DNA from 3 places in the Exiguobacterium sp. s26 genome. Region 1 is predicted to be linked to each of the others. Evidence: riboswitches for the same ligand, from Rfam matches in the RefSeq annotation. Region 1 holds a riboswitch; each other region holds the start of a gene.
What was found. Region 1 has a riboswitch for thiamine pyrophosphate ahead of KNP82_RS06240 (YkoF family thiamine/hydroxymethylpyrimidine-binding protein). Riboswitches for the same ligand answer to the same signal wherever they lie in the genome.

Region 1 (4,162 bases):
GCGATGAGCCGTTTATTCGAGAGCATCATCACGCCGATGGCGAGCCTTCGTTTTTGACCGTGACTAAGCGAGAGTGGGTGGTCGTTACGAAACGGTCCAAGCCCGAGCCGGTTCATGATGTCCCCAATCGGACGATTATGGCCATATGCGAGTTCACGTGTCACATCACTCGTGATAAATAGATGAGCCGGAGATTGTGGGACGAGTCCCACTTCTTGATGTTCGCGGGCAAGGCTCTTGAGCCAAGTCGATTTGCCACTGCCGTTTCGACCAAGTACGGCAATGAGATCACCCTCGGCGACGGTCAGCTTGCTCGTTGCTAGGTTGAATGTTTTTCGTTTCAATTGCGGTACGTGAAATAAAATAGTATTTCCTTGTATCACTTCAACCGGAGAGAACGTATAATCCGGGCGGGCAACGAACGGTCCGTCATAGTTGATGCGTCCGTTCACGAGTTCCACTTCTCTGTCGAAGAACCCGCCCCATAGGAAGGGTCGATGCTCGATGACGACAACGTTTACCGTCTGTGCGACGTTGTCGAGCCACTGAACGAAACGGGTTGATGTCTCGGGATCAAGGTGCGCGAGCGGCTCATCGAGCAGTAGCCATTCCGGCTTCCCGATCAAAGCACAGGCGACAGCGATTTGTTGCTTTTCACCACCTGACAGGTCATGAATGACTCGGTCACGATAATCGGTCAACTGCAATTCCGCTAAAATCTTGGCCACACGCGCCATCATCTCGTCCCTCGCCACGGCAAAATTTTCGAGTGTGAAAATCAATTCCTCCTCGACCGTCTGCATGACGAACTGACTGTCAGGATCTTGAAACACCGTTCCGACACGACGATTCACCTCACCAGCTGCATACGTATCATAAGAGCGGTCAAACAAGTGTAATTTGCCTGTCACGATGCCATCGCAGTTATCCGGATACAGACGATTCAACAAAGAGAACAATGTCGATTTTCCCGACCCGCTCGCCCCCGTGATGAGTGTCCTCCCAGCCGTTAATTGAAGCGTGATATCCGTCAATACTTCGCGCTGTTTTTCCGGATAGCGGAATGACAGCTGTTCTGCCTCAACCATGCACACGTCCCTGACGCGCGATGGCATACCCTTCGAGCGCACCCGTCCGAAGCAACAAGTCGCTTAAAATCTTACCTCCCAGACCGGCAATGAGCATCCCGCTCGTCGCTCGTAACGCGAACATCGTCGCCACGTATGTCGGACTGAGGGCAGCGAGTCCACCCATGACGTACGTATACGCGAAACTAGTCGCAGCTGCACCAAATCCGGCCAGCATGAGCACCCAAAGGTCATATCGCTTGTAGCTCGTGACCGCAAACGCTGCTTCAGCACCAAGTCCTTGAATGATCCCGACTAAAATAATACGAGGTCCAATCGCGTTACCAATCATCATCTCAATCGTCGCCGCAAGCACTTCGGACAAGAATGCGGCGCCAGGTCGGCGGATGATATAAGCCGCAATAATCGAGACGATGAACCAAATCCCAAAAATCCATTCGTACGCGATCGGTCCAATCAAGCCAGCCCATAGATTCCCGACATGGACGAACGCCAAATAGACGACAGCGAACACGACCGATAAAATGGCCAACAAGACGATTTCTTTTAACTTCCACGACTTAAGCATGCTGTTGTCCCTCGTGTGACGGGCTGTTCACGCTGAACGTCACCGTCATGACGACGTGGCACGTCTTCGCACGGACCCGGTCGAACGTCGCCTCGTAAAATGAAAACACCGGTTCGATGTCGCCGTGAATGCCCGAGGCGTAATGCATCGAGTCATTGAAGACGCCACGCTCTTTCGCAAAGGCAATTTCTTCGTAGATGATGTCCATATACTTCGCGTCCCCGAGCGGATAGAGGGCGAACTGGGAAGAGACGTACTGGGTCGATACCGGACCGTTCACAGGATCAGTCGTCACGTCGAGCAGGTTGTCTCCTGCCGTGTCGCCTGGGCAGCCGACCGAGAACGTCCCGCTCATCGACATATGTTCCCCGTTCTTCGACGCATGTGACAAGACGGCTTTGGCCACGTCGAACACATGCTCACTGCGTCCCCGGATGACCGTCGAGACGTCATCGGTATGCCGCCAAACGTTTTGCAAGTTCGTCTCTTTCAATGCCCCTTTGATGACACTCACAAAATCAGATGTCATTGGGCTCAGCGTAAAGCGGAATCCGACGATCGGACTCGTACCACATTGGTTGTTCATGTTCTATTCCCCCTTATTGTATGTACACAAAAAAGCCGCATCCATGAGAATGCGGCCACTCGTCCAATGTAATAATCCATTAGAAAAAGTGCCACACTTCCTCACGCCGGTATTACCCGGATCGAGTCATAAGGGATTGGAGCCATGCTCACATCTCAGCCGAAGCACCCCTAGTGTAGTCCAATGTATGCGGTTATCTATGCAACGAGAAGTATAGACGACCGCTCCGAATTTGTAAACGGTTTATGTGAAAGTCACGATACCGTTCCCCGGAAGCGTGTCCTGCAACGTCGTCCAATCGAGCGCCATCTCCTCATCCGTCAACAGACACGCGTCGAGTCCGGCCTCGATGACCGCACGCTCCATCCGCTGCCCGATCAAGACGAGCTCCGTCTGACGGTCCCCGTACGGCTCGACGTAGTCGGCGGCGAGCTCAGGTTCTGCCGTGAACATGAGACTCCGCTCTTCCTCCGGCAGCGTCGCGAGCCAACGTCCCGCGTGTTCGAGCGTCGATGCGTACCCCGCTTGCGAGAACAGGCAGGCGATGTCGTTCCGGGAGGCGATCCATAAGAAACCTTTGGCGCGGACGACTTGATCCGGGAACGCCTCGATCCAGGCGTGGAGCCGCTCCGGATGAAACGGACGGCGGCGGCGATAGACGAACGAACTGATGCCGTATTCCTCCGTCTCTGGTGTGTGTGTCTCGGCCTCTAGTTCTTGAATCCAGCCGGCGGCGTGCATCGCCTGCTCGAAATCGAAAAGATTGACGTCCAACAGCTCCGTCAACTCCACGTTCGCGTAAACTGACGTCAACAGTTTGGCGGTTGGATTGAGCGCCTTCAACAGCCCGGCCATCTCACCGAGTTCTGTCTCGGTCACGCGGTCCGCCTTGTTCAAGACGATGATGTCCGCGAACTCGATTTGGTCGACAAGCAGGTCGACGACCTCGCGGACGTCCGTCTCATCGATGGCCTGCTTCCGTTCATGAAGCGACTCGCCCGAGTTGAAATCTTTCAAGAACCGATACGCATCGACGACCGTCACCATCGCATCGATATAGACACGGCTCGTCAAGTCGATGCCAAGGGCGTCATCGGCGTATGTAAACGTTTGAGCGACCGGAATCGGTTCTGAGATGCCAGATGACTCGATGATAATCCCGTCGAGCTCACGGTCGTTCGTGATGTCCTGTACCGCTTCGAGCAGGTCCTCACGGAGCGTGCAACAGATGCAGCCGTTCGATAGCTCGACCAATTTTTCGTCCGTCCGCGAGAAACCGTTCTGCTCGATCAATCGTTCGTCGATGTTCAACTCGCTCATGTCGTTGACGATGACCGCATATTTCTTGCCGGACCGATTGTTCAACAGATGATTCATCAACGTCGTCTTGCCGCTCCCTAAATAACCGGACAGCACCGTGATTGGAATTCGTTTCATGTATCTTCACTCCTAAATCGTAATCATTACTCTTTAGATAATGACGGGTCACCTTTGTCTTGTCAAGAAAAAACACGCCCGTTCCCGGACGTGTTCCTTTCCCTATTCTTCCAACGCCTTGCGTTCCGCCTCGGAGCGGGGATACGTGTTCGCTTGCCACTCGGCCCGATAAATCGAATCGAGTTGCGTCAGACCGACCTCATCCTCATCCTTATCGGCATCGACACTCGGGGCCTCATCCCAGCGCGGATTCAAATACGTGTGGTCGTCTTCCTGGTTCGAATCCAATAGTTTTTGAATCCCGACCCGGGCCACTGCCGCGAGTGCCAAACCGATGCCTGCACGAACGAGCAATCGCTTCACCATCTCTTTACCTCCTTATCGTCCAAACCGATAGAGCGGCATCCCTTTCACGTCTGTATCGATTTTAAAGACCGACCCCGCGTCCGGATGGGCTTTGAGTGCCTCGTCATCCATTCCTTC
Region 2 (4,162 bases), on a different contig from region 1:
ATGGCCTTTGGCCAGTTCCGCCGTGAGCGCTGCCGAGAACGTACAACCGGTCCCATGCGTGTCACTCGTCTGGATGCGCGGGGCCGACAGGAGGAACGTCTCTGACGCCGTCATGACCAAATCGTCCGCAGTTGCGCCATCGAGATGTCCGCCTTTTAAAATGACGGCACGGACACCGTACGCTAACATCTGCTCTGCTGCTTTAATCCGGTCTTCAAACGTCCGAATCGTCATCCCCGTCAACACTTCCGCTTCCGGCACGTTCGGCGTGACGACGGTCGCGAGCGGCAAGAGGGATGTCTTGAGCGCCTGGACCGACGAATCCTGAAGCAACGAGGCCCCGCCTTTTGCAATCATGACCGGGTCAACGACGAGCCGATTGAATGTGTGACGCCGCACCCCATCAGCGACCACCTCGATGCGCGCCGCATCGAACAACATCCCGGTCTTGCACGCCGCAATCGTAAAGTCTGAACCGATTGCATCGAGTTGTTGCGTCACGAGTTCCGGTGACACCGCCTCGACCCCATGCACCCCACGAGTATTTTGGGCCGTGACGGCCGTCAAAACACTCGTCCCGAACACACCGAGCTCTTGAAACGTCTTCAAATCAGCTTGAATGCCAGCGCCACCGCCCGAATCCGAACCGGCAATCGTCAACACTTGCTGCCGTATCATGACACCACCTCGATGCGGTCACTCGGCAACTCGACCGCCGTCATCTTGCCGAGCTCATTCAAGAAGTGAACGGGGAAGTCACCCGGCCCGTCGGTCAAAGCGGTAGCGAGTTCCCCGCACCGGGCATAACCGGCTAGCGCTGTCGCCGTGGCCGTAACCGCATCCCGTTCGACCGCAAGGAACGCACCGACGACCGCACTCAGTAAACAACCGGTCCCTGTCGTCCGAGCCATCGCTTCGGTGCCGCCTTTAATTTCAATCGTCACGTCCCCGTCACTGACGATATCCGTCTCTCCGGTCACGGCAACGACACAGTTGTAGCGCTTAGCCGCTTCACGCGCGATGTGATTCAAATCATCCCGCGTTTCCCCAGCGTCAACGCCGCGCGCCGCCGCGTCGAGACCAATCAATGTCGCGATTTCTCCGGCATTCCCACGGATGACCGTCGCACGGACAGATTGCAGAATCGCCTGGGCGACGTCGCGCCGAAATGAGGTCGCCCCGACACCAACCGGATCGAAGACGATCGGACTACCTGCTTGATTCGCCGCCTGTCCGGCTCGAATCATCGTACGTTCCGTCATTGCATCGAGTGTACCGATATTGAGCACGAGCGCATCGCTTAAAGACGCCATCTCGGCCACTTCTTCGACCGCGGACGCCATGACCGGGGCCGCCCCGATGGCGAGCAACCCGTTCGCTGAAAAGTTGGCGACGACGATATTCGTGATGTTGTGGATGAGTGGCCGTTCGGCTCTGACTTTGTCCCATAAGTCGCGCTTCATCGTGTCACCCCCGCCGGTAAATCCCACGACTCGAGCGTCCATGCCATCTCCCAAAACGCATGTTCATAATAACAACTCTTCAAGAACAACTGTTGATACCGAAAGCGTTCTTCCGCTGTCGCTTGTCCGGCGAGCACGTCGAGTCGTTCAATCTGTTCCTCGACGAGGTCGCGGAACCATTCCGACCCGTACGTCGCAATCCACGTCGCATAAATCGGATGATCGGGTGTCGCGTCTTTCATGCGTTCGCCAATCTCGTAATAAACCCAATAGCACGGCAAAATCGACGCGAGCACATCACCGAGCGTTGGACCGGCATGTTGCATATGGAGCGCATAGGCGTAAGCCGTCGGAGCCGGCTCGAACGTCGCCCACTCTGCGTCCGTCACGTTGAGCAAGGTGAAAAACTCACGATGCAGCGCATGCTCTGCTTCGATGGTATGGAGCGCGTGCGTCAAAAAGCGGCTCGCCACTTCCATGTTCGGGGCGAGGGTCGCGCCTTTCGCCTGTACTTTCGAGAACTGATTCAAATAATACGAGTCTTGCATGACGTAATGCCGAAACTTCGCCTCGTCGAGTTCACCCGTTCCGAGCTCGCGGACGAACGGATGGTCAAAGCTGGCTTGAAACAAGGTGTCGGCCTCTTGTCGTAGATGTGCGGTGAATGTCATGTTTTCTCCTCCTTTGTGATCAAAAAAGACGCCGCCTCCCATAACGGAAGCGGCGTCGGATTTACACAAAGTGTACGAAAACAATCGGTTCGCCCACTTCCCTACGCTAGCGTGAACTAGATCAGGTTCAAAGGGTCTGGACCTCGTCCATCTCAGCCGCGTCACGCGACTCCCCTAGTGGTAAACATTATGAAATTCGGTCGTCTACGACCACATCATATCAGTCTTTCCCTGTACTGAAAACCCTTTATCGCGAAAAGCGCCGGTTCAACGACGTCCCCATTTGCGAGAACCGCTCGGTGCCGAGCTTGCGACGGTTCGACGCGGCGAACACGTAATAATCGACTTTGCCCATATAATAAATCAAACGCAGGCCGGCCAAGAAGAACGTGATCGTTGTGCTGACGGCAAAGCCGACACCGTACCAATCGATGCCGCGCGGCAAGAGCAGTAACGTGAACAACGCGTTCAACGTGAAGAACGAGATGTTGACGAACAACGCCCCGCGCCGGTCCTCGAAATAGAGCAACAACAGCGTCAAGATGAGAATCATCGCATTCGCGAACGCCGCGAGCGTCGTCATCCGAAAGATTTGACCAATCTCATCCGGGACGCCAATCCAACTGACGAACGCGCCCGCCATCAGGATGGCGAACAGCGTCACGACGCCTTGGCTCCGCGCGAGTCGAATCAACTCATTTTTCAATACGGACGTCATCGTCTGTTTTGCCTTCTCGATTTGATGGAGTGCCCCGCCGTAGTTGATCAATCCATAAAACGTACGGTAGCGCTCATAAAACCGGGTCTCGACGGCAACGACGAACAACAGTTGCGTCGGGATAATCGTCAAGTAGGACCAAAAGATGGCCGTATCATAATACGGGTTGAACAGGAACGAGTCCGCGATGATGACACGTCCTTCACCGAACCAGATGATGAAATTCGTGACCCAAATCCCGAGCACGTACAACACGCCGATGGCGAACAAGTCTGGATAGCGGTCGAAGTACTTGAAGTACGAGAACTCTTTCACCGCGTAACGGAGCGGGAACGTCCGGAGCATCGCGAAGAACAACCCGAACAACGTCACAATCATCCCGACCGTGAAACCGAGCAACAGCTCGAGACTCGACGGGTCGACCATGAGACGGCTAATCGCATAGACGCTCCCGACCGAGATAAGTCCGCCGAGCAGGAAGCTATAGGCCACCGCTTGATAATACTTGGCGGCACTTAAAAACAAGAACATGACCCAGATGACGTTAATCGTCATGAATAAAACGAACAACGTCAGTTTGTACAGAAAATCGAGCGGCGACAATAGCCAAAAGATACTATACAGCAAGCTTGCCGCGAGAATCGTCACTTTGAGCATCCCGGTGAACACCGGGAAAATCTCATGTGCCTTCTTCTCATAAAACAAGTCCGCCACGTATCGGGTGACGACGAGCTGTTGAAAACTGAACAAGATTTGCGAGAAGATGAACGCGTACGAGACCGAGATCATGAAGAGCGTCCGTTCGGCGAGCGACAACGTCGGCATTTGGAACGCCAACCATTGAATCGTACCGACGACCAAGATGACAATCAACCACGGTCCGGATGTGACGAGGCCGGAGAACGTGTACGCCTTCAGCCGGGACGAATAGTAGTCTTCTTGGAACAACTTCTGTAACTTAAACCCGATGCCCGCCATACTGTTCCCTCCTCGCTTCATAGATAGCCTTATAGCGGTCCACGACTTGTTGGAGACGATAATATTGGCGGACCCGCTCCCGTCCGTTCTTGCCGAACCGCATTCGTTCCTGCGGGTAATCCATCATCCATTCGACTTTGTCGGCGACCGCTTCCGGATGAACCGGTGGCACGATGAAACCGGCCGGACCAAACGGGTCATCCGCTCGTCCGTATAAAAGCTCGGAACAGGCGCCGACATCGGTGGCGACCCACGGAATCCCGGCGGCCATGCCTTCGAGAATCGCGAGCGGCTGCCCTTCCGAGATGCTCGTCAGGAGCAGTAAATCAAAG
Region 3 (4,162 bases), on a different contig from region 1:
GGACGAGCTCGAAGCCGAGCGCCTCATAGAATCGTTTGGACGCCTCGTAATCGGGCGTTTGGATGCAGAGATGGTGGATTTGTTTCATGATGTCACTCCTTTCTTTTAGTTTATCCAATCAACGTTCTGAACGGAACTTTTCTTCACGTGAGACGTATAGGACACCGAGGAGGGAATGATGATGAAAATCCAATACGAATTGACAGAAGACGACTATATCCGGTTCAACTTGAGCCATATTAAACGTTCGAAGACAGGAAAGCGGATGATTCTCTTACAGCGAATCATCGGACCACTTATCTTTTTAGGCGCTGCTTTCGTGCTGGCGACGTGGCTCCAAGAGACGGACTGGTGGCTATATGGCATATACGGGGTCGCGAGTATTCTTTGGTTCCTGTATTATCCGAAATACTTTGAACGGCATGTCCGGAAGCAGACGCGGCGTCTCATCGACGAACGCAGCAACGAAGGCATGATTGGTCCCCACACGATGGATTTGGAGGAGACTGGTCTGCGCGATTTAAATGAGTTCGGCGAGACGCGTGTGTCATGGGCAGGAATCAAGGAAGTCGTCGAGGAGGACGATTATGTGTATCTATACAACTCCTCGGTCAGCGCCTATATCTTGCCGAAGCGCGGACTGGACATGGAAGAGGTACGCCGATGGCTGCCGATACGCTGACGATTCAACTTGTCGATGACACGAACCGGGAGGCTGTTGTCGCCTTGACCGTCGCTTCTGACCAAGCTCGCTTTATCGAAACAAACGCCGAATCGCTCCGCGAGATGGAAACCGATGTCAAATATGCGTGGCAGTGCTATGCACTTTGTCGCGATGATCATCCCGTCGGCTTCATGATGATTGGGGCCGAGAACAAGGTGGAGCGTTACATCTGGCTCGATCGATTTATGATCGATGTGACAGAGCAAGGGAAAGGTATCGGTTCAACATGTTTACAACTTGCGATTCAGTGGATGCAAGAACGCTTCGATGTCGATGACCTCATCCTCAGTTTGCATCCGATGAACGAACCGGCAAAACGGTTCTATGCGAAGGGGGGATTTGTCGACAGTGGCCTGATTGATGAGGCAAACGGGGAAGAGATTTGGGTGTATCACGTTAAGTAGGGACAGCCGTCATGAGTCGGCTGTCCCTGCTTTTGTGGACGTTGTATTTTGGACAGCACTGCCCGCTTTGAAAAAGAGGACGATTGCGGCCACCCCAAAAATCGAGATGAACACGTTTTGAAGCAACACATCGACGAACATCGGCTCGCTCGAGTACGTACCCGTCGCAATCTGGGCATTCCAGCGGGTGAACGTGGCGATCCGTTCGAGCGTGTACAAGAGACCGGACATGAACAGGCAAGCGGTGGCAGTAAGCAATAGCGTTAATCGATTCAAGAGATGACCTCCCTCTATATGTTATCCTTATTTTACCATTTCCTATCGATCGAAGGAAAGTATTTATCGCTTCACCGTGAGCGGTCGCAATTGCTTGACCCGAGCCAAAACAATCCAGCCGAGCACGGCCCCAGTCACACTCGAGGCAAGGAAGGCTGGGAAGAAGAACAGCGCCCCGAACTCGCTCCCCATCAACACCTTGGCGTACGGGACGGCGACGAGCGAAGCGATGAGGCCGGTCCCGATGACTTCACCAAATGCGGCGAAGGCTACGCGGTTCGTCTTCATATAGAAGACCCCGGCCAAAAGCGCCCCAATCATACCTCCGGGAAAGGCCAAGAGCGACCCAGTACCGGTCATGACACGGACGAGTCCGGTCACGAACGCGACGAGAACGGCCCCGATCGGTCCGACGGTGACGGCGGCGATGACGTTCACCATATGTTGAATCGGATAGGCACGGGCGACACCGGTCGGAATCGAGATGAACAGGGAACCGATGACGGCGATGGCGACGAGCATCGCCATCCAAGTGAGTTGTTGAATACGCATAGATAGTCTCCTTTCAAAATGAAAACGCCACTTCTCCAAGTGGAAAAGTGGCGTGGAAAAACAGACGAATCCCACACCACTTCCCTACGCTGGTATGAGCCAGATCAGGTTCGAAGGGTCCGGCGCATGCCGTCTCAGCCCGAAGGCTCCCCTAGTGGTCGTTTATTAACATGAGTATAGCATACCGTCATTTGACGCGGTCGAGCTTTCGTGGTCGGAACGTGACATAGATGATGCCGATGAATAGGCCGTACAACAAAAGGGAGAAGACGAGATTGATCAGCCACGGGAGTGTCCCCATGAACGCGGCGACGGACGCGTTTTGAAACCAGACGAGCGAGAGCGACAGCCCGACAAAGCTGAGAACGAGCGTTGTCCAAAAGCCGACAGCTCGGCGCTTGAACAGATGCCAAACGAGCAGCCCGATGGTGAGACTGACGACGGCCGTCGCCCCTAAGTACATATACAAGATGGCATCGACCGGGTATGAGTAATATACAACGTCCATATCGTTTCCTCCTAGGAGATGATGAAAGAAAGGGTGAACAGGATGAGACAGGCAATCCCATGGCGTGACCGATCGTTTCGTGAACGGTTCGAACGATGGATTGAGGCAAACGTGCAGAATGCGAGGTGGCACGTGATCAAAGATACCGATTTGACGTACTTGCTTGTTGGCGCGCTCAATGAGGAACGTTACTACGCCAAAGCGGTGACCGATATCAGCCGCGGCGAGGCCGGATTGTCGGCGTTTCTGGCCGAGCGGCATCCAAATCTCGTCCCCGACGTCATCGCCATCGATTCAGCTCAGAATTGGCTACTCATGCGAGACATCAGCGGAGAGGTGTTACGTGCACGGCCGGACGTGAGTCGATATGAAACCGCGTTGCGCCAATATGCACAGTTGCAGCGACAAGAGATCGACCAGATTGAGACCTACTTGTCTTACGGCATCCCGGACCGCCGACCGGCCACATTGAAGGATGAAATCCAAACATATTTGCCTGAGCTCTGTGTCGGGCTCGAGCAATACAAAGCCGAGGTCATGCTCGCGCTTCAAGACGAATTGATCGCCATGTGCGATGAGCTGGCGATTGGGATGCCGATGAGTCTCGAGCACGGTGATTTGCACGGCGGCAACATCTTCTGGCGGGAACGGACGAATGATTTGTGTATCCTCGACTGGGGCGACGCGACCGTCACGCATCCGTTTTTCAGCGTGCGCGTGTTTTGGAACGCGCTGTACGACTTATTGCCGGAAGAAGACGAGGTCGCCTGGTATGAACAGATTCAAACGATGCGTACGGTTTACTTGGAAGCGTGGAGCGGCGTCGCACCCAAGGACGTACTTTGGCGTCATCTACTGATCGCCGAGGAGCTCGGTTGCGTCTATCGTGCCTTGTCGTGGCATGTGTATGTGACGAGATACCGGTACGATGTAGCTGAGTCGAGCGATAAGCCGGCGCAATGGCTCAATTTGCTACTCGAGTACCGGGACTTGAAACGACGCTTCCGATAAGTCATTCATGTTTCTCGAGTAGGTTTTCATAATCCGTCTCGCTCCAAAACAGCGGAGCAATCGACTCCGGCCCTTTGAAGATCTCACCGTCCCGGTCATAGACGATGGCATAGCCACCCTCGACCTCAAAGACGATCAAATCGGCCTTCACTTCCTTGACCCCGTTCCCAGCGATGATGACGTTCTCGAGCGGGTCACGCGCGACTTGCACGCCCCATTCGTCGAGCTCGACGATGAGTGCGGACGTATAAGCGTGACGGTTATAGAGCGCCTGAAACTCGTCTTCGGTCAAAACGACGTCCGTCGGTGGGGCACTCGTCCCATATTTCCGTTTTTCAATCTCTTCGACGAATTGAAGGAACGATGCTTCTTGCCAAAACAGCGGGGCGACCGACTCGGGACCGTTAGCGATGTCCCCGTTCTCGCTCTCATAGACGGTGGCGTACGTGCCGTCATCGAGTTTGAACGGATGAATATCGGCGTATGTATGCTGGATGCCGTCGCCGGCGATGACGACGTGCTCGAACGTCTCGCGGAACGGTTTGAGACCATCGTTCTCGAGTGCCGTCAAGAGCGGCGCTACTTTTTCGTATTGGTCGAAGACGTCCTTAAAATCTTCTCGCGTCCAAGCGGTGATGTCTTCGGACGACGGCTCATTTGTATCGGCTGGGACGATGGGTTGCTCAA

Region 2: it holds a riboswitch for thiamine pyrophosphate, as region 1 does, so the genes downstream of both, tenA (thiaminase II) here and KNP82_RS06240 (YkoF family thiamine/hydroxymethylpyrimidine-binding protein) in region 1, are expected to answer to the same signal.
Region 3: it holds a riboswitch for thiamine pyrophosphate, as region 1 does, so the genes downstream of both, thiW (energy coupling factor transporter S component ThiW) here and KNP82_RS06240 (YkoF family thiamine/hydroxymethylpyrimidine-binding protein) in region 1, are expected to answer to the same signal.

What each region holds. Positions count from the first base shown of each region.
Region 1 is NZ_JACSLS010000003.1:284,000-288,161, reverse strand. It holds gene KNP82_RS06250 (ABC transporter ATP-binding protein) at 1-1,088, opposite strand, end outside; gene KNP82_RS06245 (ECF transporter S component) at 1,081-1,656, opposite strand; gene KNP82_RS06240 (YkoF family thiamine/hydroxymethylpyrimidine-binding protein) at 1,649-2,242, opposite strand; TPP riboswitch at 2,324-2,424, opposite strand; gene KNP82_RS06235 (GTP-binding protein) at 2,486-3,679, opposite strand; gene KNP82_RS06230 (hypothetical protein) at 3,782-4,045, opposite strand; gene KNP82_RS06225 (SMP-30/gluconolactonase/LRE family protein) at 4,058-4,162, opposite strand, start outside.
Region 2 is NZ_JACSLS010000004.1:294,900-299,061, forward strand. It holds gene thiD (bifunctional hydroxymethylpyrimidine kinase/phosphomethylpyrimidine kinase) at 1-675, opposite strand, end outside; gene thiM (hydroxyethylthiazole kinase) at 675-1,463, opposite strand; gene tenA (thiaminase II) at 1,460-2,134, opposite strand; TPP riboswitch at 2,216-2,320, opposite strand; gene pelG (exopolysaccharide Pel transporter PelG) at 2,382-3,830, opposite strand; gene pelF (GT4 family glycosyltransferase PelF) at 3,811-4,162, opposite strand, start outside.
Region 3 is NZ_JACSLS010000004.1:339,262-343,423, reverse strand. It holds gene KNP82_RS08910 (VOC family protein) at 1-88, opposite strand, end outside; gene KNP82_RS08905 (YcxB family protein) at 182-682, shown strand; gene KNP82_RS08900 (GNAT family N-acetyltransferase) at 664-1,128, shown strand; gene KNP82_RS08895 (hypothetical protein) at 1,138-1,404, opposite strand; gene thiW (energy coupling factor transporter S component ThiW) at 1,468-1,956, opposite strand; TPP riboswitch at 2,021-2,119, opposite strand; gene KNP82_RS08885 (hypothetical protein) at 2,144-2,464, opposite strand; gene KNP82_RS08880 (aminoglycoside phosphotransferase family protein) at 2,507-3,475, shown strand; gene KNP82_RS08875 (hypothetical protein) at 3,477-4,162, opposite strand, start outside.